4 regions of the Microbulbifer sp. NBRC 101763 genome follow, and region 3 is predicted to be linked to each of the others. Evidence: predicted binding sites of a transcription regulator. Region 3 holds the regulator's gene; each other region holds the start of a gene.
What was found. Region 3 encodes LexA, which represses DNA repair genes until DNA is damaged. Its sites were predicted from a motif close to ACTGTNTNTANANACAGT; they were not measured.

Region 1: uvrD (DNA helicase II) is a predicted target of LexA. The motif match lies at 4,994-5,011, and genes of this name have one in related genera.
Region 2: ABWV76_RS02315 (YebG family protein) is a predicted target of LexA. The motif match lies at 3,836-3,853, and genes of this name have one in related genera.
Region 4: ABWV76_RS13135 (VRR-NUC domain-containing protein) is a predicted target of LexA. The motif match lies at 1,796-1,813, and genes of this name have one in related genera.

Annotation. Positions count from the first base shown of each region.
Region 1 covers NZ_BAABQV010000003.1:376,090-383,702, reverse strand. The annotation lists gene ABWV76_RS09805 (ABC transporter permease/M1 family aminopeptidase) at 1-830, shown strand, start outside; gene ABWV76_RS09800 (acyl-CoA thioesterase) at 1,002-1,400, shown strand; gene ABWV76_RS09795 (TRAP transporter substrate-binding protein) at 1,477-2,622, opposite strand; gene uvrD (DNA helicase II) at 2,756-4,960, opposite strand; gene hexR (transcriptional regulator HexR) at 5,100-5,954, shown strand; gene ABWV76_RS09780 (NAD(P)-dependent oxidoreductase) at 6,144-6,782, shown strand; gene ABWV76_RS09775 (multidrug effflux MFS transporter) at 7,119-7,613, shown strand, end outside.
Region 2 covers NZ_BAABQV010000001.1:484,319-491,931, forward strand. The annotation lists gene ABWV76_RS02300 (amidohydrolase) at 55-1,467, shown strand; gene ABWV76_RS02305 (amidohydrolase family protein) at 1,464-2,765, shown strand; gene ABWV76_RS02310 (MAPEG family protein) at 2,948-3,343, shown strand; gene ABWV76_RS02315 (YebG family protein) at 3,485-3,778, opposite strand; gene ABWV76_RS02320 (LysE family translocator) at 4,137-4,754, opposite strand; gene ABWV76_RS02325 (DUF924 family protein) at 4,754-5,359, opposite strand; gene ABWV76_RS02330 (hypothetical protein) at 5,540-5,836, shown strand; gene ABWV76_RS02335 (DUF6249 domain-containing protein) at 5,909-6,706, shown strand; gene ABWV76_RS02340 (sigma-70 family RNA polymerase sigma factor) at 6,717-7,271, shown strand; gene ABWV76_RS02345 (hypothetical protein) at 7,264-7,613, shown strand, end outside.
Region 3 covers NZ_BAABQV010000005.1:414,241-421,853, forward strand. The annotation lists gene nagZ (beta-N-acetylhexosaminidase) at 1-159, opposite strand, end outside; gene ABWV76_RS14690 (TetR/AcrR family transcriptional regulator) at 201-833, opposite strand; gene ABWV76_RS14695 (class I adenylate-forming enzyme family protein) at 1,111-2,673, opposite strand; gene ABWV76_RS14700 (LOG family protein) at 2,998-3,636, opposite strand; gene lexA (transcriptional repressor LexA) at 3,801-4,406, shown strand; gene ABWV76_RS14710 (hypothetical protein) at 4,484-4,741, opposite strand; gene ABWV76_RS14715 (DUF6586 family protein) at 4,847-5,335, opposite strand; gene topA (type I DNA topoisomerase) at 5,336-7,613, opposite strand, start outside.
Region 4 covers NZ_BAABQV010000005.1:43,937-51,549, forward strand. The annotation lists gene ABWV76_RS13125 (hypothetical protein) at 1-138, opposite strand, end outside; gene ABWV76_RS13130 (hypothetical protein) at 237-1,376, opposite strand; gene ABWV76_RS13135 (VRR-NUC domain-containing protein) at 1,835-3,493, shown strand; gene ABWV76_RS13140 (ATP-dependent DNA helicase) at 3,484-6,009, shown strand; gene ABWV76_RS13145 (hypothetical protein) at 6,063-7,613, opposite strand, start outside.

The DNA.
Region 1 (7,613 bases), on a different contig from region 3:
GCGACCCGAATGAAATTGATTACGTCTTCTATGTAACTGCCCATGAGGTTGCACACCAGTGGTGGGCACATCAGTTGGTCGGAGCCAACGTGCAAGGCGCCACTTTGCTCTCCGAAACCCTGGCCCAGTATTCCGCACTGATGGTTATGGAGCAGGAATACGGTCCGGAAAAAATACGTCGCTTCCTCAAATATGAGCTTGACCGTTACCTGAGCGCGCGGGGTAGCGAACTCCTTGAGGAACTCCCCCTGACTCACAATGAAAACCAACCCTATATCCACTACCGAAAGGGCTCTGTAGCCATGTACGCCCTCAAAGATGCCATGGGTGAAGATGCCATAAATGCGGCCTTGGCATCGTTGCTGAAAGATAAAGGGTTCTCCAGTGACCCCTATCCCACCAGTATGGATTTGGTGGCAAGGCTCAGAGCGCACGCCGAAGCATCTCACCAGGAACTGATTACCGATATGCTGGAGAGGGTAGTTCTTTTTGACCTGAAGATCGCAAAGGCCACCTCTGAGCTATTGGATAATGGTAACTATCGCGTTCTGTTGGAGTTGGAAGCTCACAAGTTCGAGGCTGATGGGGAGGGCCAGGAGCAAGAAATCCCAATGAATAATCGGATAGATATCGCCATTTTCAAGGAAGATCCCGACAAGAACTTTAATTCAGAAAACGTGCTCTACTTCGCCAAACAGGAGATCAGCGAGCAAACCACCGTGCTGGAGTTTGAAGTGGAGGGCAAACCGAGCATCGCTGGAATTGACCCCTACATCAAGATGATTGATAAAAACCCAGACGACAACCTGCTGGAAATAGAGGCTTTGTAAGGCCCAGATCATTAGTCTCCCGGCCATCTGGGGTGGTGGCTGGGAAGCAGGATGGCCAGTTTTCTCCAGCAAATTTGGGATAACACTGGTCAATTACTGCGCAATTTGTGCTAGAATGCGCCACCTTCCCAGAAGTAGTACCCAATAACTCTAACAATCTGTGAGCAGTCGATGTCCGCACTTTCAGCCCTAGATGAAAACCCGCAACCCACAGGTACGCTAACCCTGCAAACCCTGGCCATGCCCCGTGATACCAATCCCCAAGGGGACGTATTTGCTGGCTGGCTGATGTCGCAAATGGACCTGGCGGGCGCAATCCTCGCCCAAAGTATCGCACGGGGCAGGGTAACCACCGTTGCGGTAGGCAGTATGGTGTTTTTACGCCCGGTACCTGTTGGCTCCACAGTCAGCTGCTATGCAGAGGCTATCGAAGTGGGTCGTTCTTCGATCAGGACTATGGTTGAGGTGTGGCTGACACGGGTTGATTCCGGTGAGCAGGTGAAGGTCACTGAAGGTGAGTTTGTTTTTGTCGCTATTGACGATAGTGGGCATACCAGGCCACTGCCTTAAGTTATTCACAAGAAGTCGCTCACTGAATCGCTGCGGGGAACAGTCTGGTACACAGCTTCCCCCTCATTATCCCCATTTAATCCTTCCTGTTCTCATTATCCAGCTCTCGCGCCTGGTAATAGGCCTCTTCACTAATCTGGTGGTAGGGCCGTACATCCCGCTCAAAATCCTTAAAGGCTTTATAGATACGGGCAAACTCAGGGTCCTTGTCTGCAGTCTCCTGCATAATTTGCGTGTTGATTTGCTTTAAATGAGAAAGTACTTCATCCGGTAGACGCCTGAGCTTTACACCGTGCTCTTCCACTAATTCACGCAGGGCTCGGTTATTGCGCGCAGTGTACTCATCCAGCATGTCCTGGTTTGCTTCCCGGGCTGCCACGCGCACAATTGCCTGCAGGTCTTTAGGCAATTTATCGAAGGCTTTTTTATTGACAATAAATTCCATCATCGAGCCAGGCTCATGCCAACCAGGATAGTAATAATACTCGGCAACCTGGTGAAAGCCGAAGGCTAGATCATTGTATGGGCCAACCCATTCGGTCGCATCAATGACGCCAGTCTGCAACGCTGTATAAAGCTCACCACCAGGAATCGTGACGGCCGTGCCGCCGGCCCGGTTTAATACTTCACCTCCCAGCCCGGGAATTCGCATTTTTAAACCCTGCAAATCCTCGACAGAGTTAATCGGCTTATTAAACCAACCCGCCATTTGCACCCCTGTGGAACCACCTGCCAGGGGTATCAAATTAAAAGGCTCGTAAATCTCCTCCCAGAGTTCCAAACCACCGCCGTGGTGGAGCCAGCCATTCATTTCCTGGGCATTCAAACCAAAAGGTACCGCAGTGAAAAACTGGGCCGCCGGAATCTTGCCTTTCCAGTAATAGGCTGCACCGTGCCCCATCTGTGCCGCACCCTCGGAAACAGCGCCGAAAACCCCCAATGCAGGCACCAGTTCACCCGCACCGTAGACCTTAATTTTGAGACGGCCAGCAGACATCTGCTCTACCTCTTTGGCGAAGCGCTCCGGTGCCTGGCCCAGGCCGGGGAAGTTTTTTGGCCAGGTAGTAACCAGCTTCCACTCAAACAATTCTTTATCACCAGTATCAGAAAAGTGTTGTTGAGGCCCTTGAGCCGCACGGGAAGTTACCAGCGCGGCAAAGGTAATTACCAGCAGGGCGAGAAGGCCCAAAATAACGGCGGGGTACCAATTAATTTTTTTCATCGCTTCTAATTATCGTTTTTCTTGTAAGGCGCTGACTGTCAGCTAGCTAACTTTAATTATCGTGGCTCCAGTGATACTGGAGCCACGTGAGATTTGCTTCTTCAAAATAGATTCAGTTTTCCAGCCCCTTGGTCTACAGCGGCTGCAATTTAGCCATAGCCACCACCAGCCATTTACTGCCGGCATCATCGAAGTTCACCTGTACCCGTGCGCGCGGGCCATTGCCCTCAAACTGCACTACGGTGCCCTCACCAAATCTGGCATGCTCCACTCGCCCTCCCAGGGCGAGCGGTGGCAAATCATCAAAGTCTGGGGCCGGGTCGGAAAACTGACCCACTTTGCCATAATCCGCCTGGTATAGTGGCCGGGAAATCTCAGTCTTGAGGCGCACCTCGTGCACCAAATTAGCTGGAATTTCACCAATAAACCGTGAGGGGCTGTTATAGGTCTCACTGCCAAACAGGCGGCGGTTTTCTGCGTAGGTGATATACAGTTTGCGCATAGCGCGGGTAATTCCCACGTAGCAGAGTCGGCGCTCCTCCTCCATACGACCCGGCTCCTGCGCGGACATTTTGTGGGGAAACAGGTTTTCCTCCACACCCGCCATAAATACCAGGGGAAACTCCAGGCCTTTGGCGGAGTGCAGGGTCATTAACTGAACCGCCTCCTCAAACTCATCTGCCTGGCCCTCACCGGCATCGAGGGCAGCGCTGTCGAGGAACTGGTTGAGCAGAGGAATTTCCTCCTCATCTTCCTCCCCTTCGGGCAGGTCCACACCAGAGAAAGCGCGACAGGCAGTCACCAGTTCCTGCAAGTTCTCCACCCGCGTCTGGCCCTTCTCACCTTTTTCCTTGCCGTGGAATTCCAGCAAGCCGCTAGTCTCGATCACATCCTCAGCAATAGCATCCAACTCTTTATCTTCTGCATTCGCTGCCAGCTGGTTAATCAGGTCCAGAAAGCTCTGCAGGGCATTGCCGGCGCGAGCGGCCAATACCCGCTGTTGCAACATCAGCTTGGCCGCCTGCCACAGGGAACAGCCCTGTTCGCGGGCATAGGAGCGCACCATTTCCACCGTGCGCGCACCGATGCCACGGGTCGGCGTATTCACCACCCGCTCAAACGCAGTGTCATCATCGCGGTTGGTAATCAGGCGCAGATAAGACAGGGCATTCTTGATCTCCAGGCGCTCGTAGAAGCGCTGGCCGCCATAGATGCGGTAGGGTACCTGCTCGCGCAGAAGCCCTTCTTCAAGTACCCGGGATTGGGCATTGGAGCGGTAGAGGATGGCAATGCTGTCGCGGCGGTTGCCATCGCGCACCCAGTCATTGATGCGTTCGACAATAAAGCGCGACTCATCCTGTTCGTTGTAGGCCGCGTAGACGGCGATGGGCTCACCCTCTTCACCCCTGGTCCACAACTCCTTACCCAGACGGCCACTGTTATTGGCGATCACCGCGTTGGCCGCATTCAAAATGGTGGAGGTGGAGCGGTAGTTTTGCTCCAGGCGCACCGTCTGGACTTCTTTCAGGTCTGTGGAAAAGTGCTGAATATTCTCGATCTTGGCACCGCGCCAGCCGTAAATGGACTGGTCATCGTCACCCACAGCGGTGATATGGCACTGCTCACCAGCAAGCAGACGCAACCAGGCGTATTGAATCGTGTTGGTGTCCTGGAACTCATCCACCAGGATAAAGGGAAAGCGCTGGCGGTAATGGGCGAGAATAGCGTCGTTATTCAACCAGAGTTCATGGGCGCGAAGTAACAGCTCACCGAAATCCACCAGCCCACCACGCTGGCAGGCCTCTTCATAGGCAAAGTAGATCCGCACCATGGTCTGCAACCATGGGTCGGCGCCAGCATTGATATATTGCGGGCGCAGGCCTTCATCTTTCTGCGCACCGATCCACCACTGGGTTTCCCGCGGCGGCCACTTTTTATCGTCCAGCCCCAGATCCGCCTGTACCCGCTTGATCAGGCGCAGCTGGTCGTCGGAATCCAGGATCTGGAAGTTCTGCGGCAACCTGGCCTCTTGCCAGTGGGCTTTGAGCAGGCGATGGGCCAGGCCGTGGAAGGTGCCCACCCACATGCCGAAGGTATTCACCCCCAGCAGCTCTTCGATACGAGCGCGCATCTCGCGGGCCGCCTTGTTGGTAAAGGTCACCGCCATAATGGAATAGGGCGAGGCACCTTCCACCTGCATCAGCCAGGCGATGCGGTGCACCAGCACCCGGGTCTTACCCGAACCGGCACCGGCCAGAACCAATTGATTGCCGGGCGCGGCTGCTACTGCTTCGCGCTGGGCGTCGTTGAGGGGGTCTAAAATCTGAGATACGTCCATGGGCGATGATTGTACCAGAGCTGCTGTGCGAGACCTGTGTAAATAAACAGCATTTTACCCATCCTGACAACGCAAAGCCGCTCGCCAGCGGGGGGCACAGCCGCTACACTGCGCCATCTGGCATAGCGAAGGTAGTCTTGTGAAACCAGCGGAAGTCACGCAAAAAATCAGCGAACAACTGTCATCCATGCGCAAATCTGAGCGCAAGGTGGCGGAGTATATCCTCGCCAACCCGGATGAAATTATTCATATGCGTATTGTTGACCTGGCCACCGAGGCCCAGGTAAGTGAGCCCACGGTAGTGCGTTTCTGTCGCGCAGTAGGCTGCTCGGGGTTCCAGGAGTTCAAGCTGAACCTGGCCCAGCAGCTGGCCTCCAGCCCCAGTTTTGGCCAGATTGCAGTAACCGAGACCGACACCATTGCTGAATACAAGCGCAAAGTATTCGATTCCACTGTGGATACATTGTTGAAGGTACGCGACAGGATTGACGACCGCGCACTGGAAGCCGCTGTGACCGCCATGGCCGCCTCCAAGCGGGTAGAATTCTTCGGCTTTGGTGCCTCCGGTGCTGTCGCTGCCGATGCTCAGCACAAATTCTTTCGCCTGCAACTGGCTACTGCCGCACACTCCGACCATCACATCCAAAATATGTCGGCTATGTCGATGCAACCAGGGGATGTTGTGGTGGCTATTTCCCAGAGTGGGCGGACCAAAGCACTGTTACGCTCCATGAGCATGGCAAAAGAGCAGGGCGCTCTGGTCGTGGGCCTGGCCCCAAGTGGCTCCCCGGTAGCCCAGCAGGCGAGTATTCCACTGGAGGTGGATGTAGAAGAGGATATCGAGATCTACACGCCACTGTCTTCTCGAATCGCCCACCTGGTGGTAATTGATGTGCTCGCAATTGGCGTAGCCCAGCGTAAAGGACCACAGTTGCAAGAGCACCTGTTAAAGCTCAAACAGGGCCTTTACACCCTTCGTGAAGACAAGCACTGAGAGCATGAGCGTCCGCATAACGAAAAGATTAACCGCAGGCACCGCATTGACGGCTTCCCATAGCAGCCAATGCACTGCCATCGGCCAACAGAAATTTATTGCTCCAGCACTATTAACTATCCCATAAATACTGCAATACAAAACTAAACTGCTTGGCATCCCCAACAAAGACACCCCGAGATTGAACGCATGAATATTGCATTGATCGGTGCCAGTGGTTTTATCGGTTCTGCACTGTTGGTCGAGGCCTTGGCAAGAGGGCACCGGGTCACAGCTCTGGTTACCCACCCCGAGAAGCTACAAACCCAGGAGAGGTTAACCGCAACCCAGACCGACGTATTAAACACTACGCAGCTTGCCGACTTATTGAGAGGCCACGATGCGGTGATCAGTGCTTTTAGCGGCCACGCCCAACAGGATATTCACGGCTATTACCTGCGAGGCTTCGAATCAATTCTCAACGCCTGCAAAGAGGCGGGGATAGATCGCCTTCTAGTTGTTGGTGGCGCCGGCAGTCTTGAAGTTGCTCCAGGAGTGCACTTATTGGAAACTCCCCAATTTCCACCGGAATGGAAAGCCTCAGCTCTCGGTGCCCTTGATGCCCTCAAGCGACTAAAGCAGGAAAATACGCTACAGTGGACTTTCCTGAGCCCCGCCGCCTTGATCGAGCCCGGCGAGCGCACTGGTCATTTTCGTCTCGGAGGCGACCAGCTGATGGTGGATAGGGATGGCCGTAGCCGCATCTCCCTAGAGGATTACGCCATAGCAATGATCAATGAGCTGGAGCAGCCTCAACATATCCAGCAGCGTTTTTCAGTTGCCTACTAATGAAAACTGTTAAGTTAAAAGATACTGAGTTATTGATAAGCTGGTGAAAAGGTCACTGTCCCGTTACCATTGGGTCACATTGGAGCCTTGGCCAAAGGCCACCAAATACGTACCCTCGGCTGGATAAACACCAATTTTATGTTTGAAATCCAGCCGACATACCCGAATAGACCGCCTTCTCAGCGCCTTTCGCGATACGAAAAAGCTCTCTACCGAAAGAACCGTCTTAAACTCACAGGTTTGATATTGAGCTTGCTGTAGTCTCGACTGTGGTCTGCCATAACAGATCGAGCAATGCGTTTTACGGTTTTCCACTGAGCTGTATCAGAGTCAACTATGAGTTCGAAGCCAAAACCTGATGAAAAAACCACACCGCGTTGGCTGGTGGTATGGCTGGCGGCTCTCGTATCCTTGACGCCCTTTTCGATTGACAGCTACCTGCCAGCTATTCCCGCCATGGCTGCAGCGCTGGATACTGAGGTGGAGCGAGTACAGTATTCAGTTTCCAGCTTTTTGTTGGGTTTCGCCCTGGGGCAATTGTTCGGTGGCCCACTATCAGATCGCTGGGGACGCCGCTTAGTGGGGACTATTGGTCTAAGCATTTATATTGTCAGTTCTCTGTTAGTGCTGCTCACAGACCATGTCGACCAGTTGATTATCCTGCGCTTCCTTCAGGCCATCGGTGGCGGTTTTGCTACTGTGATCTGCGCAGCAATTGTGCGCGACCTGCACAGTGGGCGCGAAGCAGCCAAGATTATCTCTATGATCAGCACCATAATGTTGATCGCTCCCCTGATCGCACCAGTCATTGGGGCACTCCTTCTGGCCATT
Region 2 (7,613 bases), on a different contig from region 3:
CGTAACAACCTGATAGCATTTACCGCTATATTCAAAACCATTGGATGATTTACTATGCAGCTGCATTCTCGAGTTTTCGGGCGCGGTGTCGTGGCTCTGTTTTGTGCCACGTTGCTGCTGTCCGCTTGCGGAGAGAAGAAGGTTGAGAGCGAGCAGAGATCCCTGGACTTCGCCCGCCTGGATGCCTTTCCCTCCACTTATTCAGTCAGTCAGTCCCGTCCGGTCCTGATTCAGGGGGCCACTTTACTCACCGGTACTGGCGAGCAACTGGAAAATACAGATCTGTTATTGGAAGGTGGCAAGATTGCCCAGGTCGGTAAAGACCTGAAGGCTCCGGAAGGAGCCCTGGTGGTGGATGGCAAGGATAAATGGGTTACCCCCGGTATTATTGATGTGCATTCCCATCTGGGTGATTATCCGGCACCCTCTATCGAATCCTCTCAAGACGGCAATGAGATGACTTCGCCCAATACTGCGCAAGTGTGGGCAGAGCACTCCGTATGGACCCAGGACCCCCAGTTCCCGTTGGCACTGGCAGGTGGCGTTACCACTTTGCAAATTCTACCAGGTTCCGCCAACCTGTTCGGCGGCCGCAGTGTAACCCTGAAGAATGTGCCCGGCCGCAGTGTGCAGGATATGAAATTCCCCGGTGCGCCCTATGGTTTGAAGATGGCCTGTGGTGAGAACCCCAAGCGTGTTTACGGTGGCAAGGGTACTTCTCCCTCAACGCGTATGGGGAATGTGGCTGGCTATCGTAAAGCTTGGATTGAAGCCAGCAGCTACAAGAAAAAATGGGAAGACTATGTAAAGAATGGCGGCGATGAGCCCGAGCGCGACCTGGGGATGGAAACCCTGGCGGGTGTGCTGAACGGCGATATTCTGGTGCACAATCACTGCTATCGCGGTGAGGAAATGGCCGTAATGATGGATGTTGCTAAAGAGTTCGACTTTAAGGTTTCTACTTTCCACCACGCAGTTGAGGCCTACAAAGTAGCCGACCTGCTGGCAGAAAACGATGTTTGCGCAGCGATGTGGGCCGATTGGTGGGGCTTTAAGCATGAAGCCTTTGATATGACCGAGGCGAATATTGCGATTGTCGACCAGGCCAAAGCCTGCGCTATGATCCACTCCGATTCCGGTGTGGGCGTGCAGCACCTGAATGAAGAGGTAGCCAAAGCGATGACTGCGGGCCGACGCGCGGGTTTTGATATCCAACCCAAGGATGCCGTTGCCTGGATGACATCAAACCCTGCTAAGGCGTTGGGTATTGAAGAACAAACTGGCAGCCTGGAGAAGGGCAAAATGGCTGATGTTGTGGTTTGGTCTGGTAATCCCTTCAGTGTTTACACCCACGTCGATCAAGTATTTATCGATGGTGAACTGATGTATGACCGCGCTGATGAAAAGCGCCAACCGCGCAGCGATTTTGAGCTGGGTATTCTCAATGCAGAGGGAGAGCGGCAGTGAAAAGAGTAGTTGTTTTTTGTGCGTTTGCCCTCGGAGTTCTGGCAGCTAGTGCCCAGGCAGAGAGCATCCTTATCAAGGGTGGCAAGGTGCATACCTTGGGGGACAAAGGCAGTTTGGAGTCTGCCGATGTACTTGTTGTCGGTGGCAAAGTGGAGCAGGTAGGCCCCTCCCTGAGCGTTTCTGCTGACCGGGTAATTGATGCACAAGGCAAAGTAGTCACTCCGGGAGTGATAGCGCCGGTTTCCGAGCTTGGTCTGGTGGAAATCAGTGCTGCCAGCTCAACAAATGATCAGTCGGTAACTGGTGAGAGTATTGGCAGTGCATTTAATCCGCTGCCCGCCTACAACCCTAAATCTACTTTGATTCCTTTCAATCGCGCAGGGGGCGTGACCAGTGCTGTAGTTTTTCCCGGTATCAGCACCTGGGATGACGGTGCTGTTGAAGCCCAGCGCGTATTCGCCGGGCGCAGCTTTGCTATTAAGCTGAATGGTGAGTTCGATAGTGTAGAAGCCAAAGATGTAGCCCAGAAGGCCTATTTAGGAGAGGCCGGTGCACAGTTAGCTGGCGGCAGTCGTGCCAATGCCTATGCCAAGGTTGAGAAGGCCTTGAGTGAAGCTAAGGAGTACCGGGAAAATCGCGCTGCGATTCGTCGTGGTGAGTGGCGTGAACTGGATTACAGTTTGGCAGATCTGGAGGCCTTACAGCCGGTGGTGAGTGCTAAGGAGCCTTTGGTCATTACCGCCAATCGCGCCAGCGATATTCTCGGTGCAATTGAGCTTGCCAAAGCCTTCAGTGTGAAACTGGTGGTGCTGGGAGCAGCTGAGGGCTGGATGGTAGCGAATCAGCTGGCTGAGGCCCAGGTGCCAGTGGTTATTGATGCTATCAATAACTTGCCTATTTCCTTTTCCAGCCTGGGTGCGCGCCTCGATAATGCGGCGTTACTTACCAAGGCAGGTGTAAAAGTGGCTATTAGTGGGCCCGACTACGCTTCTACCCACAATGTGTATCTATCTCGCCAGTCGGCCGGTAATGCTGTTGCTCATGGCCTACCTTATGAGGAAGCCCTGAAGTCTATCAGCAGCAATGTGGCTGATATTTTCAATCTGCAGGGCGGGACACTGGAGCAGGGTGCAGTGGCTGATATCGTCGTTTGGAGCGGAGATCCCCTGGAAGTTACCAGCTACCCGGAACAGGTATTGATTGAGGGTGAACCTCAATCTCTCGTTACTCGTTCTACCCGTTTGCGAGATCGCCATTTGAAGCCCACCAAGGGTCACAATTTTGGCTACCAATATTAATTTGGCCTGGCCATAGCTGTGAAGTAAAGAGCGGGTATTGCCCGCTCTTTTGTTATCTGCCTACAGGAAATTAAGACAATGAGCAAAAAAGCCTTGCTTGTTGTATAGGATCTGTGTGGCAGCAATATAGTCTTTACAGCTATATTCCAACAGTCTGATGAATAAGAAAAAGGATCGACCTAATGGCCTATGTTACGGCACTTTATACCAGTCTCTGTGCAATCCTGATTATCTACCTGGCACTAAGGGTGGTGCAGTTTCGCCGCACTAAGCGTGTGGGAATTGGCACCGGTGATGATCGCTCTAATGAGATCCGAGTGAGAGTGCATGCGAATGCAATTGAATATACACCTATAGCACTGTTACTACTTTTACTTGCTGAACTGGGTGGTTTATCACAAATTTGGCTGCATATATTTGGGATTTCATTTTTACTTTCCCGTATTTTCCACGCATATGGTCTAACTGCCGGTAAAGGTGGGACACACATGGGGCGTTTTTGGGGTACGCTGATCAGCTGGGTGGTGATATTGGCTTTGGCCGTAGTTAATATTGTTCAGGCTGTGAAAGCTCTGTAAACAGCGGGCAAGAAGGGTATCGCTGGTTAGAGAGAGGTGAGCATGGCCAGCGACACTGGTTAATCATCAAATAGTTGAGGGGGGGGATAATAAAAAAGCCCGGCTTAACCGGGCAGAGTACAGGGATGAAACTACAAGCACTTACTGGTTGGCGGCAAAGGGAGTAACAGTTTCATCAGAGGTTTCCTCTGCACTGTCCCCTTCCAGCAGAGCCTCCGGTTTGCCTTTGCAGGCTTTGGCTAGTGAATCGCGGCGCTTGGCTAACAACAGCCCTATTTCTTCGCCAGTCTGTTCATCAATACCTTCGATATGGCGCTCTATTAGTGAGGTGATGTTGGCAGCCAGTTCCAGCATCTTATCGTGTTCTTCAGCATCTTTTTTGTTGTCGAACATTGCTCCGTCTCGATCACATTTCCAAACAGCTACTACGGCCATGATGTGCCTCCCAATTGCCTTTCAGACATTCCAATTTTTTTGTATGACCATACAGTAACTGTATAAATATTCAGTGTCAACGCAGGGGTCGACAAATAGGCGGGAAATTAATTGCGGTCAGGAGAGAGAGGGTTGCGATAGCCTGAACACAGGGAATTTTTAAGGCTGTCATAATGCCGCTTCGCAGCTCGGTGTAACCCCCCAGGTGCCGAGTTGCAAACTCCGCTATCACAGGCCCGTAAACCGGGCCTGTTTTTTTTAAATGTAAGCGTTAATTGCCGCTTGGTTATCGAGCAGGCTTCTCGGCACTGTCTTTTGCCCTTTCTGACTCTGGGCTGTGGCCGTCAATCGAAGGAAATCAGATCGTCAATACGAGCTTTGCAGCTAGTCCGATCAGCAATAGGCCAAACAATTGCTGGATGCGGTGGCCCAGGTGCTTGCTGACTAACTGACGCTTGCGGCTGGCATGTACTGCCAAGGCGATGATGCAATACCAGAGGGTATCTATCCCGGAAGCTACTGCGGCCATTCCCAACTTAGTGGTAAGAGTCTGTTGCTCCGATACAAACTGACTGAATAAGGCAGTAAAGAACACTGCAATTTTGGGGTTAAAAAAGGCTACACCAAAACCCTGCGCGATTGCGCGCTGAGTACTTTGTTTTGGTGCCTCCAATTTGGTGGTGCTGGAGCCCGGTGCTGGTGCGCGCAGGGCCTTCCAGCCTAAATACACCAACATGGCGGCACCGGCCCATTGCAAAATACTGAACAGCAGTGGTGAGCTGGTAATTAGTACGGCTAGACCAAAAGCGGTGAGGGCGGCATAGATGGCGACACCAGCCCCATGGGCGATTGCACTGGCGAGCCCCTGCTGGAGCCCTGATGCGGAAGAGCGCATTACGATCAATAGACTGGGCCCAGGAGACATGGCCCCGAGTGCACAGATACCTGCGAGTGATAACCAACCGAGTAAATCCATTATTTAAAGCCGCCCCCTTGTGCCAGCCATTGTTTCTCTTCATCTGTAGATTCGCGGCCGAGTGCCGCGTTGCGGTGCGGATAGCGCCCAAACTGCTCAATCACTGCCTGATGAGCCAGGGCGTATCGATAGTGGGTCGCAAGGTATGGGGCAACACTTGGGTCACCCTGGTACTGTCGCTGCAACTGGCTGAAGTATGCCACGGAGCGTCGTTGCATCGGGAGTTTTTCACTGTGCTCCAGCGGCATACCCACGAATATTTGCTGAAATAGTCCGAGTCTGCCGGTGTCTCCGCGCCGTAGGATATCTTCGGTAACTTCCAGCGCGAGGAGGTCTCCCGCAAAGGCTTTCTCGTTACCGCGATAGATATTGCGAGCGAACTGATCGCATAGGAGCACCAGGGCAAGCTCGCCTCGCAGGGTTTGGCGCCAATGGGGCAGTCTTCCCTCCAGAGCCCGCTCGGTAACCCTGCCAAAGTCGCACCGTATCTCGCGATCTAACGCTGGCGTCGCTGCAAACCAGCGTTGCTGCTGCGATTTGGATGGCAAGTGGCCCAGCGTTGGGCCGCCGAACCAGAATGTCAGCACATCCACTATTGAAGACATCAACTTGAACTCGTTTTTTAGTGGTCTGGATTATTGCGACTTTTATACCTGTTGGTCCAGCCGCAGAGGGAGATGGTGCTACCGGAAAGGTGGCGCGAAAAAATTTTTATGCATCTGCATCCAAACCTGAGGCTAGTCCCGTCATAGAGGTGTACAAGGAGAAACGATCTGGAGGTCACAATGTTTACTGCGGGATCATTTAAGAAGGTACAATTTTGCGCCGTACTGTTACTGGCGCTCAGCGGCATGCAAGCGGCAGAAGCCAGGGCGGTAGAGCTGGGCTTTTCTGTGGAAGACATCCACCGGCAGCTCACTGAGAAGACTGACCTGCATTTTATGGCGAAGCTCAATGAGTGTAAGGCAAAAGCTGATTCACAGAGCATCGGATTCCCCTATCCGGTGCATGTAGCTGAGGATAAGCCTAAACAGGGCGCCACACCGAGCCCTTATTCAAAAGGTCGCCTCACAGTCATGTAAGGCCAAAAAGTGGTTTTGGGTATCCCCGACGGTGCAACAGCACATATAACGAGAATGATCAGAGAGTAAAAAATGAGAGCGAGAAATTCACAATCCATGCGGGCTGGCGCTCGCTGGCTGGTAACTCTGGTGGCTGCATTTGCCGCCCTGGGTAGCTGGGCACAGGATGACAGCACGGAGATGCCGAAGCCTCCTGCTCCACCATCGATTGATGCCGAAGCGTCCGAGCCGAACTCACGGGTGCGGATTATGCGTGATGACAACGGCGTGCTCACTATTAAAACCCAGGGTGAAGATGGCGAGCGCAGTGAAGTCAAAGTAGATCTGGGTACCGATTTTGGTGGGCCACTGAGTCAGCGGATTATTGAGAAGCTTGAGAGCAAAGGCATTCTCGACGATCGGGGCCAAGTGGTTGAGGAGGCCCTGGATCAGGTTCCGGAGAATGTCGAAATCGGTTTGACCAGGCATTACGACCACAAGGCCAGGTTTTGGGATAGGGCGCATAACACTGAGCCCTTGGAGTCCTGGCTGGTACCAATAATCGCTCTGATCTGCATTTTTGGGATGCCGGTGCTGATTGTCTGGCTGGTGACTCATAACAGCTACCGCAAGAAACAGTTGGTTGTGGAAAATATCAACCGCATGGTTGCTGAAGGTCGCGATGTACCGCCTGAGATGCTGGATATGCTCGAAGGCAACAGCCCCAGGAGTCCTGCAGATAGAGGCATCACCCTGATTGCTGTGGGTGCAGCGGTGTTTATCTGGCTGACGGCCCTGGCAGGCTTTGGTGTAGGTAGTCTGGGTTTGATCCCACTGTTTATCGGCCTGGCCCGCTTTATCAACTGGAAGCTCGATAACAAGCAGGTGTAAGGACCCGAATATGGACCTCAATGATGAGGATTTGATCAGGCGCACCGTCGAAGACGGGGACCAGCGGGCATATGCTCAGCTGGTTCGCCGCTATCAGTCACAGCTGCGATTCTCGCTCCGTCAGCTGTGTGATGGCGACCAGGGCCTGGCGGACGATATGGCGCAGGAGGCCTTTATCAAGGCCTACAAGGCGTTGCCGGCATTTCGGGGGGATGCCCGGTTCAGCACCTGGTTGTACCGTATCGCCTACAATCTCGTCATGAGCCACAAACGCAAGAATGCGCCAGATGTGGATCAGGAGGCGGTCGACAGAGCTCAAGCAGAAGAGACTGTGGAAGAGTCCCAGCAACTGGGTATGGCAAGGGATCTAAACTCTGCTATGAGTAGCCTGAGCGATGCCCAGCGTCAGGCGATACATCTGTGTATGCAGAGGGGCTTTTCCCATGAGGAGGCGGCAAGCATTATGAAGTTGCCGCTGGGTACGGTAAAATCCCATGTGAATCGCGCGAGGGCCAAGCTGCGCAGCTTGCTCCAGCCATGGCGCGAGGAGGTGGTAAATGGTTAATTTTGAACAGCGGAACACTAAGGGTGGCACCTTGAACGATGTTGCTATAGAGGGCAAAGATCCACAGTTCGATGCCTGGCTAAGCGAACAGCTGCAGTTCGATGAGCCCTACCTGGACGACGATGGCTTCTGTGAAAGCGTGATGGCAAAACTGCCTGCGCCTTCAAAGGATAGTGAGCGCCGTGCCAGCCGATCCCAATACATCGCTGTGTTGGCAGCCTCAGGAATCGTGGCCTGGCAATTTCCATTTGGTGAAGTATTGAGTGAAGCAGCGCGCCAGTCCATCAGCCTTTACAGTCTGGTTGGCGTTGGAATGCTCTCCTCGCTAGTGGTGATGGCTGG
Region 3 (7,613 bases):
AATATCCGCTATCAAGCCTTGCAGCTGCGCGCGATCCCGGTAATTACGTGCGAAGAAAATCAACCCGCCAACAAGGGGATGACGCAGAAGCTCGCAGTCCGCATCGGTAAGCTCTAATCCCTCAATATCAACCATGACCGGTCCCAAGGGTGCAGACATATTCTATTCCTCTGTTATCAGCCAATAAGAGCCACTTAAAACTAGATAGCCTCCACCTTCAACATTGCAGAGGCAGCCGGAACCAACCGCTCAAGGGTCTCCGGCAGGCTGCTCTGTGCACCAAAATCCTCTCTCAGGATAGCTTCTATGGCATCGTAACTCGACAGGGTGAAGATCGTAGCCCCCAGCATAAAGTACAGGCGCCAATAAAAGGTTACAGGGTCCACACCCGGTAAGGCCTCAGCCAACAAACCTGCAAAACGGCGATAACTATCCCCGTATCGAGACACTATAAAGCGACGTAAGTGCCCCTGGAACTGCGTATAAGCCAGCCCCAATAGGCGCATAAAACGCTGTGGATCGAGCCCTCTGTCACTCAAACCACCGAGGCCCACTCGATAGAGGCTCTCTAATAATCCCTCCACGTGCAGCTCTTGGCCGGTGGCGATACGACGATCTAACTCGGCCTCAAGGTCTTCGGTAAAGGGGGTCAAGAATCGCTCAAAAACCGCCTGGATCAACTCTTTCTTTGAACCAAAGTGATAGTTAACCGCAGCCAGGTTAACCCCTGCAGTACTCGTAATTGTGCGCAGGGAAGTCTCAGTAAAACCACGTTCTGCAAACAGGGCCTCGGCTGCATCCAGAATGCGGCTGACAGTATCCGTCTGGCTCATATCTCTCAAACCATCATTTAAAACAGTTGTTTAACTCTGGCCAGAGTAGCACATTCCATTGCTCAGCCAACGGCACTCATCTCCTTCATCAGCTGGAAGCGGTTACAGTGCTTCACCCTAAGTCACATTACCCAGGTATATAGAGGACGGCTCGGAAAAATATCGGAGGGCTTCTCGATTCATCCTATAGAGCAAAAAAGCCAGATCTGAGATTTTGATTTGCTGGAAGCACAAATACGGAGGTGCCTTCGCCTGTGACACTAGGCCCCAAATATATTCACTTTTCCTTGCCTTGAACCAACTGGGCTTCGGCAAGCCTCTTTAAGGCCACCCTGTCAATTTTTCCCGTTGGATTAATTGGCATATCCGCCAGAATTTCGACTACCTCCGGAGCCTTGTATCCAATACGTTTTTTTGCAAAACGAATAACTTCACTGACACTTGGCATAGGTACATTTTTTTTCAAGGTGATAAAAGCCCAAACGCTCTCCCCGTGCGTGTCATCACGAATACCGATTACGCCTGCTAGATTTACAGACGGATGCTCCATGAGAGCTTCCTCTACTTCCTGAGGCGATATATTTGAGCCATCGTGGACAATAATTTGCTTCTTTCGACCGCGAAACCAAAAACAACCATCAGAGTCGACACGCATAACATCGCCCGTATCAAACCAACCATCAGATAACGCCTCCCTATTTGCCTGGGGGTTTTTCCAGTAGCCAGTCATAACTGGCGACCCACGGAGCCAGAGATTGCCATCAACATTAGGTGCCACTTCTTGGCCTTTCTCATCGCGCAGGCTAGCAACGTAGCCTGGAGCAACAGTACCTACAGATCCAGATTTATCTGGTGAGAGCGATTGATTGAAAAGACAGTCGGGAGCTTCTGTCAGTCCATATCCTTCCTGGATCATATGGCCGGTTTTGTTGGTAAATTCTTTAGCAATATTTACTGGAAATTTATCTCCGCCGGTGAAGCACACTCGAAGAGATTCAAAATCTTCACGCCTGGCTCCCGGATTGCGTTCCATTGCAATAAATACTGCCGGAACCATAACCAAAATAGTTGGCCGGCTACTCCGCAATATCGACAGAATTTCCTCACCATCAAAACTTTGTGGAATAACTGTCTTCGCACCCACGGAGAGAGCTGCCAGGGCCGTTGAAAGCGACCCGACATGTGCGATTGAACCTCCAGGCAGAACGATATCGTCCCGAGTTAACTTCAGGGCAGCAACGAAACCAGCTACGATAGAACCAAAGGATAGCAAGCTGTGCACAACGGCTTTTGGCTTGCCAGTACTTCCAGATGTAAAAAATAAAAATGCAGGATCACTGATACTGGATACAGGAATTTCAGCAGGCTGCCCACCGGCATTGATTAGACCTTCATAACTTCTTGTATCTTCGAACACACCACCAAAGTAAAGAAACCCTTTTTTTAATTTACCAATAAATTTACTATCCTGAATATCCTCACTCCGCTCTGCATCTATAATTAGCGCAACTGCGCCACTCTTTTCAAGAGCGTAGTCAATCTCCAGAGTTGTGTACCTGTAGTTTAACGGGACAACCACCAGCCCCACTTTCAAGCATGCGAGGTAAAAAACGAGTATTTCACCCCGGTTAGGCATCAGGGTTGCGACCCGATCACTTTTGTGTAATCCCATTGTGATCAACCCCTTGGCCAGAGCATCAATATCCCTCTGCAACCCCCTCCAAGTCCATTCTCGACTTCCTGAAACTAATGCCTTTGTATCCGGCCTGCTATTCAGGGGCAGAGATAGCAGATCCCCCAAGTTCACAGGCCTCGACAATCGGGGGCCGAAAATTGGCACAATTCAATCTCCCAAAAAATAACCTTAAATAATCTAAGAAGCTGGAAGGAACTGAATAAAGAATAGACTCTATGGAAGTTCCAACGCTTTAAGAACTAACTTTGCACAATGAAAGAATTTGAATTATTGCAACTTCAACGAAAAGGCTACCGGGACCTTGCTTAAAGTAGCTACCATTTTTAGCAATATAAACGCAAAGAGGGTTTATCTCTTATCAAGAAAATTTGAATTGAGCTGACTAGACTACGAAACCCATTAGATCACTGGCCAACTCATTGTGGAGCTTTCAGTATCAGATGTTGGCATTTATAGAGTCGCGTTTGATCAGTCCCTGGTCCGCATATATTTCATAATCAGGTCCGCTGTCTCTTCGACGGTATCCACGATATGAAATAAATCCAGGTCACTGGCATCAATACAATTTCGTTCAAGTACTGTATCTACCAACCAGTTGTAGAGTCCTGCCCAATAGCGCTTACCCACAAGCACGATGGGGAAGCGACGGACCTTTTGTGTCTGCACCAATGTCAGCGCTTCAAACAGTTCATCCAGCGTTCCGTAGCCACCAGGCAAGCCCACAAAGCCTACTGCATGCTTAACAAACATAAATTTACGAACAAAGAAATAACGAAAATTTAAACTGATATCCTGGTATGGATTCGCCGCCTGCTCGAAAGGCAGCTCTATGTTTAACCCAATGGAGGTGCCTGGCTGATCGAAGGCTCCTCTATTACAGGCTTCCATAAGGCCGGGCCCTCCACCTGTAATCACGGGCACCCCCTCCGCAGCCAACAGCTCTCCCAGCTTTACCCCCTGTTGATATTCAGGGCTATCCTCGGTAAACCTCGCCCCTCCAAAAACTGTTACTGCTCCACTGAGCGCTACCAGGCGCTCTATTCCATCAACCAACTCGGACTGAATCCGCAGAACCCGCCATGCCTCTGGCATTTTCACATCTAACATTATTTTTTTCCCTCGTTGTCAGATCTTTCAACGATTACTCTCATTACTTGTTTTCATAAACAATGTAGCAGCTTATGAAGAGGCGGGTGTTAGGATTGCGTGAAGCTTAATTCTGTATATAATCCCAGCAACTGTATATAAATACAGAAAAGCTAGGTAAATCTATGACCAATCTCACCGCACGCCAGGCTCAGGTATTAGAGCTCATCAAAGCCTATCTCGATGATACTGGCTACCCTCCCACTCGAGCGGAAATCGCTCAGGAACTGGGGTTCCGCTCACCAAATGCAGCAGAAGAGCACCTGAAAGCACTGGCGCGAAAAGGGGCCATTGAGATGGTTGCCGGCGCCTCACGTGGAATTCGTATCCCCGATCACCAGTCGGGGCTTCCCATTATCGGGCGTGTAGCCGCAGGCAACCCAATTCTTGCTACAGAGCATATTGAGGATTACTGCGACCTTCCTGCCAGCTTCTTTCACCCCCCTGCAGACTTCCTATTGCGGGTTCATGGAATGAGTATGCGCGATGCGGGGATTCTGGATGGGGATTTGCTTGCAGTACAGAAAACTGAGCAAGTCAGGAATGGACAGATTGTCGTAGCGAGAATTGACGAGGAAGTAACTGTTAAGCGTTTCCGCCGCAAAGGTAATCAAGCGACTGTTCAACTGCTGCCAGAGAATGAAGACTTTGAAACTATCCAGGTGGATATGCGGGATAAGAACTTTGTGATCGAAGGCTTGGCAGTAGGCGTCATTCGTCAAACACCATAACCTGTATTAATCTCAAAGCTAAAACAACAACAGCGGCCAATGGCCGCTGTTGAATCATATCTCTATTAACCATTCAATCAATGGATAGTATGGTTAACCGGCATCGACTCATCTTCTTCTTCAAAGTAACCAGGCTCCAGATCATCCAAATTCTGTACAGTTTCTATACCTGCTTCCAGCATTGCACGCGCAACAGCCACTTTGTGTTTTCTCAGGAATTGTAGACTCTCAGCTGAGAAATGAATACTCACCAGAGGGTCCTCCTTGTGACCAGCACGACGCAATGCCACATCGCCATTGGCCAGCTCAATAATTTCGAAAGTTTCGGAGGACATTCGCTTTTCCTTCACTGCACATCAGTTTGCGCACAGTGTACCACAGGCAAATTAGAAGTATCAGGGGCCTAAAAGCCGAGAAACATGGTACGAAAGTACCTGCGACTAACACTCTTCCAGATTGGCCCGCTGCCTACGAATCAACTCAACCATAGATTTATGCCATTGCGTGAGCCCTTGAACGGTAATTGTTACCGGTTCCCGACCAACATTATGTATCGGTATCAAATTGGGCGCTTCGCGCTTAACCTCAGTATTTGACGGCAAAGACAATAGCAAAGTCCAGGCTTGCAGCAGCTGATTTAGCCAACTATCGGGCTGCTCATTCAATTGCTGTAACTCTTTCACCTCATTACTGGCCCTGCCCTGAGTCTCAAGGCTGTCAGCTATCATCTGAAGGGACTCCGGCTCAAAACCCAGCTGCAGCTGATGCGAAAGCTCAACAAGAAAAGCTCTGTATGCTTTCCAGAGCTGCAACACAACCGCCTCCTCAAGTGCGGCACTTTGCAGCGGTGACACATCACTGGTCAGCTGCAGTAACAGCTGGGCTTTGCGCAGAGCCGAGGCAACCTGCCCTGTAAACGGATTACTCATTTACTTTTTTGCAGCTATTTTTTTACGCACTGGCTTGCGCTTCGCTGTGGTAGCCTTACTGCCGGCCTCAACCTGCCAATTACCATCGCGGTAGAAGGCTCGCCACCCCGTTGCCTTGCCCTCCTCCTCAGACTGTACATACTGCTCTTGGGTCTTGCGGCTAAAACGAATTACTGTATCCCGTCCCTGATCATCCTCAACAGGAGCAGAGAACAGAAAAGTGTATTTAGGATCAATCTCACTCTTATGCGGGAGCAACTCCCTCACCAGTGGTGCGCGAGTTTCACGATTTTTAGGGAACTGGCTGGCAGCAAGGAACAAACCCGAAGCCCCATCACGCAGGATATAGTGATCCTCCACTTTTAAGCAGGCCAACTCTGGCATAGATACCGGATCCATTTTCGGGGGAGCCGGTTGGCCATTTTTCAAAAGCTTACGGGTATTCTTACAAGCTTCATTGGTACAACCGAAGTATTTTCCAAAGCGACCGGACTTTAGCTGCATATCACTGCCGCATTTATCACACTCGATAATTGGGCCATCATAACCCTTGATTTTGAAAGTTCCCTGCTCCACTTCATAGCCACTGCAATCCGGATTGTTACCACAGATATGCAGCTTGCGGTGTTCATCGACAAGGTAACTATCCATCGCTGTACCACATATGGCACAACGGCGCTTCTCACGCAGCAGCCGGGATTCTGCTTCTTCATCTTTATCTGCATCCACCGCTTCATCACCAGAAACCAGATTCATGGTATTGGTGCAACGCTCCTTGGGTGGTAAAGCATAACCGGAGCACCCCAGGAAAACTCCTGTGGAGCCGGTTCGAATCTGCATATGGCGGCCGCACTTTGAGCACTCAATGTCCGTATCTGTCGGGGTATTGCGGCGCATGCCCTCGTCAGTTGACTGTGCCTTCTCAAGGCGCGAGGAAAAGTCCTGATAAAACTCATCAAGTAACTGTTTCCAACCCTTATCTCCATCGGCCACCGCATCCAAGGATTCCTCAAGATTCGCGGTAAACCCATAATCCATCAGGTTCTTGAAGCTCTCACTAAGGCGATCGGTAACGATATCGCCCATTTTTTCTGCATAAAAGCGACGGTTCTCCAACCGTACATATCCGCGATCCTGGATGGTGGAGATAATCGAAGCATACGTAGAGGGGCGGCCAATACCACGTTTTTCCAGCTCTTTTACCAGGGCTGCTTCGCTGAAACGGGCTGGAGGCTTGGTGAAGTGCTGTTTCGGGTCCAGCTTTTCCAAAGCCAACTTATCCCCGACCTTCACATCCGGCAACACAAGGTCTTCGTCTTTTTTGCCAGCGGGAGGAGCCACTTTAAGGAAGCCATCAAAGCGAATAACACGGCCTCGTGCGCGAAGCTCAAACTCCCCTGCTGTCACCACTATCGAGGTGGAGGTAAATTGAGCGGGTGTCATCTGGCAAGCAACAAACTGTTGCCAAATCAGGTTATAGAGTCGCTCCGCATCCCGTTCAGCTCCGGAAAGCATATTTGGCGCAATACGAACATCAGATGGACGAATTGCCTCGTGAGCTTCCTGGGCACCTTCCTTGCTGCTGTAGCTGTTCGGTGTGTCAGGAAGATACTTACCACCGTAATTTTCACCAATATATTCACGCGCCGATTCAACCGCCTCCTTACTGAGGTTGGTTGAATCAGTACGCATATAGGTGATGTGGCCGGCTTCATACAAGCGTTGGGCCAAGGTCATGGTCTTTTTGACACTAAAGCCCAGGCGATTACTCGCAGCCTGCTGCAGTGTCGAAGTAATAAAGGGAGCGCCAGGCTTGGAACTGGTTGGCTTATCATCACGACCACTGACTACAAACTCACTGGATTGCAGCTTCTGCGCAGCACTACTGGCATCAGTCTCGTTAGTGGGACGGAATACCTCGCCAGTCTGTTTTTTTACTTCAAGGCGCAGCTTGTTTGCTTTATGTGTCGCCGTATCTGCAAATAGGGTCCAATACTCTTCAGGAATAAATGCACGAATTTCACGTTCACGCTCAACTACCAAGCGCACAGCAACAGACTGTACGCGTCCAGCGGAGAGCCCCCGCGCTACCTTTTCCCAAAGCAGGGGCGACACCATATACCCAACTATACGATCGAGAAAGCGGCGAGCTTGCTGGGCATTAACCCGGTTGATATTTAAACGCCCAGGGTCTTTAAAAGCCTCCTGGATTGCCGACTTGGTAATCTCATTAAAAACTACACGTCGGTAGCGATCATCATTGCCGCCTATCGCCTCG
Region 4 (7,613 bases), 370 kb from region 3:
GACTGTTGGATCACTTTGGTCAGGATTTGCAGTATTCCCGTTTCCTTGCTGTATAACAATGGAAGTATTGTTGTTCGCTATAGCATTATTGCCAACAATCACTAATAGCGCTGCGGCTATTGATGTTAACCTTTTCATGACAAGTCCTTTTACTTCATTAACTCTCAGAGAGAAAGCTGGCTAACAATTTGGAGTAGTCAGCTGTTACGGAGACCCTTTCCAGGGATCACCCGAAACTATTGCAGGTTTGTACCCGTGTTTCCTGTACCAATTTGGATTGCAGTGATTGACTCATTGGAGCCAGCCTGACTGGCAAGGTAATCATTAGAGGTTCCAAATTGGGAGGCTAGGATACTGCTTGAGTTTGTATCGTTTTGACCGATAACAGAGGTGTTCATAGCTCCAGACTGTAACAGAATTAATGTGCTGAAAAATGCTGAGCCACTTGTCCCCTGATCTACATCAGTTTCATTCAGTGAACCTAATTGGGTAACAGAGGCAAAACTGGACACAGCTTCAGAGCCAGAAAAATCTTCACCCTGATCAAGTCTCGCAAAGTTGGAGGAGCCTGATTGAAATAGTAGCCCTGTGGTTGATATAAGTGCTTCCTGGTCAATATCTGCGAAGTTTGAATCACCAAGTTGGATAACTGAGCCAAAACTAAATGAAATGTCCTCTTCCTGCTCATTAAATGCAGTATTGTTAGTTCCTACTTGCTGAATTGAGGCAAAGCTAGCAGTAATAGTCTCATCTTGCTCCATATCAGCCATATTGGATGAACCAAATTGATTCACTAAGGCGGTACTGAATACGACATCCTGATCCTGCTCAAAGATGGTGGAGTTTGAGTCTCCCACCTGATTTACTACCGAAAGACTGAGATCAACTCTTTGTAGTTGCTCCAGAAAGACAGAGTTTCCAGAACCAAATTGGCTAACAAAAACCGCGCTTGCTGTGATGTCTTCTTGTTGTATCATCGTTGCGGTATTGGAATTACCATTTTGTATAATAACGCCAACCGTTTGAGAAATATTATTATTCTGGCTTGCATCCGCTACATGGTTATCCCCAAATTGATTAACAAGAATTAAACTGCTGTCAGTAGTGTTTTCCTGCATGGAAGTTACAGTATTCATAGAGCCAACCTGAGTAAGGATGGCGGCACTGTTGGTTGTGCTTGTCGCTTGGGTTGCTGTGGAGGTGTTGTCATCCCCAATTTGGGTTTGAACAATCAGGCTATTGCTGACAGTAGGATCACTTTGATCGGGAGTTGCGGTATTTCCATTACCTATCTGGTTAATAATGGAAGTGTTGGCGACTGCAATATTGCCGACAGCGAATAGTACTGTGGCTGCTATCGGTCTTAACGTCTTCATAGTAACTCCTTTTACAATATTTGACGCTAATAAAGGGGATACCAATCCAAAGGGGTGGACTGACCGGTGAATTGGGGCTGGTGGTAACTCCAGATTCTGAATTTAATCAGGAATAGAGTTTTCAATGGATGGGAGGCTCCCGTAACTGCTAACTTCTTGAGGCATTAGATTTGCTCAAAGCCGCACGTACAGCAGAACCATTGCGAATTTGTTTATAAATCGTGCAGTAAGCCTGGACCATCTCACCTCTCCCGACCATGGGAAAGAAGGACCGTTTTACTGAGAAAAAAGCCTGGAGTTTGGCAGTTAACCCCCTTGGACACAGCTTGACTCTAAACCCTCTCCAAATAGCTATGCGCATGTGGTGAACGGATGGTGATTGGTGGGTCAGCCGAGGGATTTGTCCATCCAATCAACTTACTGTATAACCATACAGTTTTTTGGTTGCCCATATCCCCATGACTGTCGCCGCAGAGCTTCCTGCTGATTACTACTTGACCAACTTCTTAACCTTGATGAAGTTTGTCACAGCCCGTTATAAATCATTGCTGTCAGCAGAAGAGGATCAATTTTACGAGCGCTTTATGTCACTTGGCATCAATGGCCAAAAACTATATGTAAGACTTTTGTCTCGCAAAGGCGCCCCCTCATCAGCTGGGGCCTTGTTCCGTCTCAGTAAATTGCAATATGCAGAAATAGAAGATCTGGAGCATGCATGTCGGGAACTGGAGGTAAGTGGATTATTGCGACTAAACCCTCAGATATCTAACCAGGAGTTGTTACCTCTTTTCACCAAGCCTGAACTATTCAGAGCGAGTAACAAGCCTCTACCAAAAGCACTTAAGCGAGCTGACCTGATAGCTGCCCTCCTGGAACAGGGCGTGGATTCTGGAATACATAAATTACTGGCCGCTGATACCTTATTAGCTGTTCAGCACGCCAGTTGCTTTGAAACCTTCAAGCTTTGCTTCTTTGGCAACCTTAACCAGGACCTGACAGATTATGTTCTGCGGGATCTGGGGCTTTTCCGTTACGAAGATTATCCATTGGATCGACAAAATCTGCCTTTCCAGAACCGGGAACAGATAGATCAGCACTTGACCTATTACCATTGTCTGGATCTGGCCGAACAGGCGTTGACAGGCGAGACATCTGATATCCTCACCCTGGCAGAGCAGCTGCCATCAGGAATAACGGGGGATGCCGCGCTTCACCGGCGCCTGGATCGCCTGCGTTTAAAACTGGCCCGTCAGCTAGAGCGTATGGGTGAACTAGCGGCAGCAGATCGGCTATACAAAATGTGCCAACGGCCACCGGCTAGAGAGAGGCGCGCACGTATTGCAATTAAGAATGGTGATACTGGCAAAGGGCTTGGACTTTGTCAGCAGATTCTTGAAGCGCCTCTGGATGAAGCAGAAAAAATATTTGCCGAGAGTTTTGGCCACCGTACAGCCAAAGACCTGGATTGCGCTAAAGAATGGCCAGCGCCGAAGCGCTATCGCCCTCCTACGGAAACGATAGTCCTGCCCCAGAGTCCTGAGCGAGTTGAGATTCAGGTTGCCTTACATCTGGAACAGTTGTCAGAGGGCAATTGTTACTATGTTGAGAACTGCTTGCTAAACGGCATTCTTGGTCTCTATATCTGGGACATCTTGTTTGCATCGATACCAGGGGCTTTCTTTAACCCCTTCCAGTCTGCTCCCAGTGACTTCAGGACAGCTGACTTCTATCTTTCCCGCCGTACCCTACTTGATCAGAGGTTGGCTGAACTGGATAAAGATACCCTGCGAGAGAGGGTATGGTGTAGCTATCGCGATAAGTGGGGGATTTCCAATCCGCTGGTTGCCTGGGATGCTCTGCCCAAGGAATTAGTAACTACCGCAATGGAAAGAATACCAACCTCCCATTGGCGCTCCCTCTTCCAACGGATACTGAGTGATATTGCCCATCACCGCAACGGACTGCCGGATCTTATCCTGTTTCCTGCAGCTGGGGACTACGAACTGATAGAAGTGAAAGGGCCCGGAGATCGGCTGCAACAAAACCAGCAACGCTGGCTTACATTTTTTGCCAGCCAGCGGGTGCCCCATAGGGTAATTCACGTGGAGTGGCAATAGTCTTGAATGAAGCGGCCACAGAACTCCACTCAACGACAACCATTAGTGCTACTAAACAGGCCTCGTTCCTGCGCCTTTCGGTTGGTGAGCTGGTCGCATTTTCCTGTCGTAGCGGCGACCTGATTAATGACGCAGGTTCCGGCCCCTCCGCCCAAGAGGGCATTCGCACACACCAGAAACTGCAAAAGAAGCGCCCCAAAGGCAGTGAAGCTGAATATCCATTGCAAGTTCAAGTACGATGTGAAGGCTATGATGTGGTTCTTACTGGCAGGGTGGATATCTTTCACCCGCAGGCAGATCTGCATACCCCTGTACAGATCGATGAGATCAAAACCACTTACTGCCCTCCTTCCAAATTACCAGAGGCTATTCGGCAGTTGCAGTGGGCTCAGCTAAAAGTCTACGGATTCTGTTACCTGTTCCAGCAAAGGCATGGGCAAGGAGGCACCGGTGAGGGCAGCGATCGTGTGGCACTGCAAATGCTCTGGTACAACCTTAAAGAGAAGAAGCCTTACCCGGAATTGCAGGAGTTCAACTGGGAAGCACTGGAGAGTTTCACCCTCGCTGCGCTTGCAGATTATATCCAATGGCACAAGAGCTGGCAGGAACATCGTCAACAGGTGGCTACCAGTGCCCAAGCCCTGGCATTCCCCTTTCCCAAGTATCGGCCAGGCCAACGTCAGCTAGCCGTAGCCACCTATCGTTGTTTGAGAGATGGTGGCGAGTTGGTCGCAGAGGCGCCCACGGGAATCGGTAAAACCATCAGTACCCTATTCCCTGCCATCAAGGCCCTGGGAGAAAAGCAGCTAGACCAGCTGGTTTACCTTACTGCAAAAAACTCAGGGCGGCAGGTGGTCAGGGAAACCGTAGAGAGCCTACATAAGCGTGGCCTAGAGTTATCCCTGCTGGAAATACAGGCCAGGGATAAAACCTGTGCCTGTAGTCTTGGTATGTGTAGCCGCGACCAGGAGGGTGTTTGCCCACGCACAATAGGTTTTTTTGACCGATTGCCGGCTGCGCGCAAGAAACTTCTAGGCTCACCTCTTCTCTCTCCGCAAGTGCTGGCAAAAGTCGCAGAAGAAATGCAGCTGTGCCCCTTCGAGCTGTCCCTGCAAATGCTGCCTTGGGCAGACCTCATAGTATGCGATTTCAACTATGTATTTGATCCCCTAGTGCGACTGACGGCTCTACAGGAGCAGAGCCAGCGCCGTGCGCTACTTGTGGATGAAGCCCACAATCTCAGTGACCGCGCCTGTGATATGTACAGTGTGACCCTGAGCCGCAAGGAAACCCGCCGTGCCGCGGCAAGCTGTAAAGGAAGTCACCCCAAGCTGCAGCGCAGCATCCAGGCACTGGTGAGGGCGATTGACCGGTGGGTTAAACAGCTTAAAGATCCTGAAGCCACCAGCAAAAGCCACGCTCAATTAAACAAATCAGGCTCCGAAGTGTGGGTGACTTCTCTCACATCGCCAGAAAACCAGCCGGTGACCGTTTCCAGGGCAGCCCATAAAGTGCTCTTAACAGTCAGTGAGCTATGGGAGAGCTCTCAATCGCCGCCAGAGGAAATTAGCGAATGGCTAAAGTCCATTTACCGCTATGTATGTATTGAGCAAGACTTATCTGAACAACATCAAGCTCTCACTCGGGTATTTGACGCGGGCACGCCCTGGCAGGAGCAGCAGTTCAAACTGCTTTGTTTGAATGCCGCTGGGTATATCCAGCAAACTATTCGCCAGTTTCATGGAGCTATCTTATTTTCTGCCACCTTGCGCCCGGCAAATTATATCTTTCAGCAACTGGGGGTGAACAGCTCGGCTCCATACATGAAGCTACCCTCTCCCTTTCTTCCATCACAGCAAGGCGTCTTCCTCTGTCCATATGTTGATACCCGCTATAAATCACGTAATCAGGCTACAGAAAACTTGGTAGAGATCATCGCTCGTACTTACCAGGGCCATCCAGGTAACTATCTGGTGTTTTTCCCCTCGTATCGATTCCTCCAACAAGTGGCAGTCGCATTTGAGCAAAGCTTTCCTGAAGTGGATTTATTGCAGCAGGAACCTGGGGCCAGTGAAAGCCAGCGCGCAGCATTCCTGGCAGCCTTCACTGAAGGTTCCCGTACTTTGGGCTTTGCAATTATGGGGGGAGTTTTTGGAGAAGGCGTAGACTATGTGGGTAATAAACTGATCGGTACCATCATTGTGGGTACCGGCCTGCCACAAGTTAATGAAGAGCAGGAGTTGATCCGCAAGGGTTTTGATAATGGAACCCCAAACACGGTGGGTGCTGGTTTTGATATTGCCTACCGCTATCCAGGGTTAACCAGGGTTTTGCAAACAGCAGGGCGAGTAATTCGCTCAGAATCGGATCGTGGAGTGATTGTCCTGGCTGATTATCGCTTCACTGACAGGTTTTATCAGTCACTTTATCCGGAACACTGGAGTCTCGAAATATGCAGAAACGGTACAGCACTTTCGAAAAGTCTGGAGGCTTTTTGGAATAGCTGGCTGAAATAGGCAGTTTCACGAAAAAACTGGGACAAGTAAAACCTTGCCCCAGCCGATCAGGACTAGTTCACACTTTTTGAGTGGTAAACAATCGCTTGCCAGACGTTCTGCTGCCCGCCAATGTAGTTCTCAAAGGTAGGGTTCTTGATATAGTTCCAGGCAACTTTACCGTTACCCAGATACATTGGCTCATCCAGCCCGCCCCACCCGTAATCGGTGAGTTTTACCGGCCCCTCGAGCACATTCAGGTCCGCATCAATCTCCATCACATAGTAGGCTTTAGGTACCAGCATACGCATGGCCTCGCCTTTCTTGTTATAACTACGATTGTATGGGAGGTTATCGGAAATACACTGGAATTGTGCATAGCCAAACAGGTAGCGACCATTCTTCAGGTCGACCAGTTGCGGGTCGCTAATCTGGCAATCTGAGTCTTCAGCCAGCCATTTGATGCCAACCCCCTCAATATTGCCTTCCCAATCAACCTTGGCGATACCCACGCGAGTTAAGGAAGATTTATCCAGGGCGCCGCCAGAATAGAGTCCTTGCCTTGGTATCAGTGAATAGTCACCCTCATCATATTCGATTTCCTCGAGATACGAGAAGAAGCAATTCTTATTGGCCTTATCAGCACATTGATCATCAAAGGGACCATCTCCACTGGTATCAATACCGAGTGTATCCTGTAAGAACCTATCCATATCCTCATCTTCGATGTACTTCGGTGAAACGATAACAGATAAATTAGTATTAGCATCAACTGGGACTACTGTGTGCCCTCCCCCGTTGGAAATCATTGCACTTGTTGTAGGAACCACGTGATTGTAGGTGCCTTCAAGGACAGAGGAGCCATCATCTTCCATTTTGATAGCAATTGCATTCAAGCCAGGAGAGGGATGATATTTATTCCCATCACTGGTACAGAGCGCACCAAACATTTCGTTGCCAGGGTTATAGAAAGCCCGGATATTCAGTACATGACCATGTCCACATAGCCAATACCACCCCCTACGTTCATCCCCCGTCATGGTCATTGACCAGTCATCCCGGTCGATCACTGTAAGTCCCGCAGAATAGTGAGAACCGCTAACCAGTACTCGAGCAGTCACGGAAAATGCATAACTGGTTCGTCCCTTACTGTCATCCTCAACATATAATAGTTCTTGGGTGCCAAGATGAGTGCCACCATGCATTTTATTAACGACGTAAGCATCAGGTACTTCGGACAAAGGCTTGTTATCCCACTCCATCAGCCAAATCTGATCGTTATACTTCTTCTCATTATCGGTACCTGCAACAGCGTCAAGATTGTCCTCAATCTTCATCCAGCCAATACCGTGCTCTTCAATTAGATCTTTCTTAACATCGTATCGCTCACTAGCCTTATATTCTGTGTTACACAAAACAGCAACCCTGGAGCAGTCTGCGCTAGCGGTTATACCGTGAGACTCATAACACTGTTTCAGAATCGTGGTATTGCCAGTTTGATCAAAACTTGAAGTTTCAGGGTTGTATTGGAGTTCATAGACGGAGCCATAGGTTGGATTTGAGGCACTTTGTCCTTCAGATAAGGTCGTGGATACAAACATCCTAGGCTTATCTGTATCAGTCGC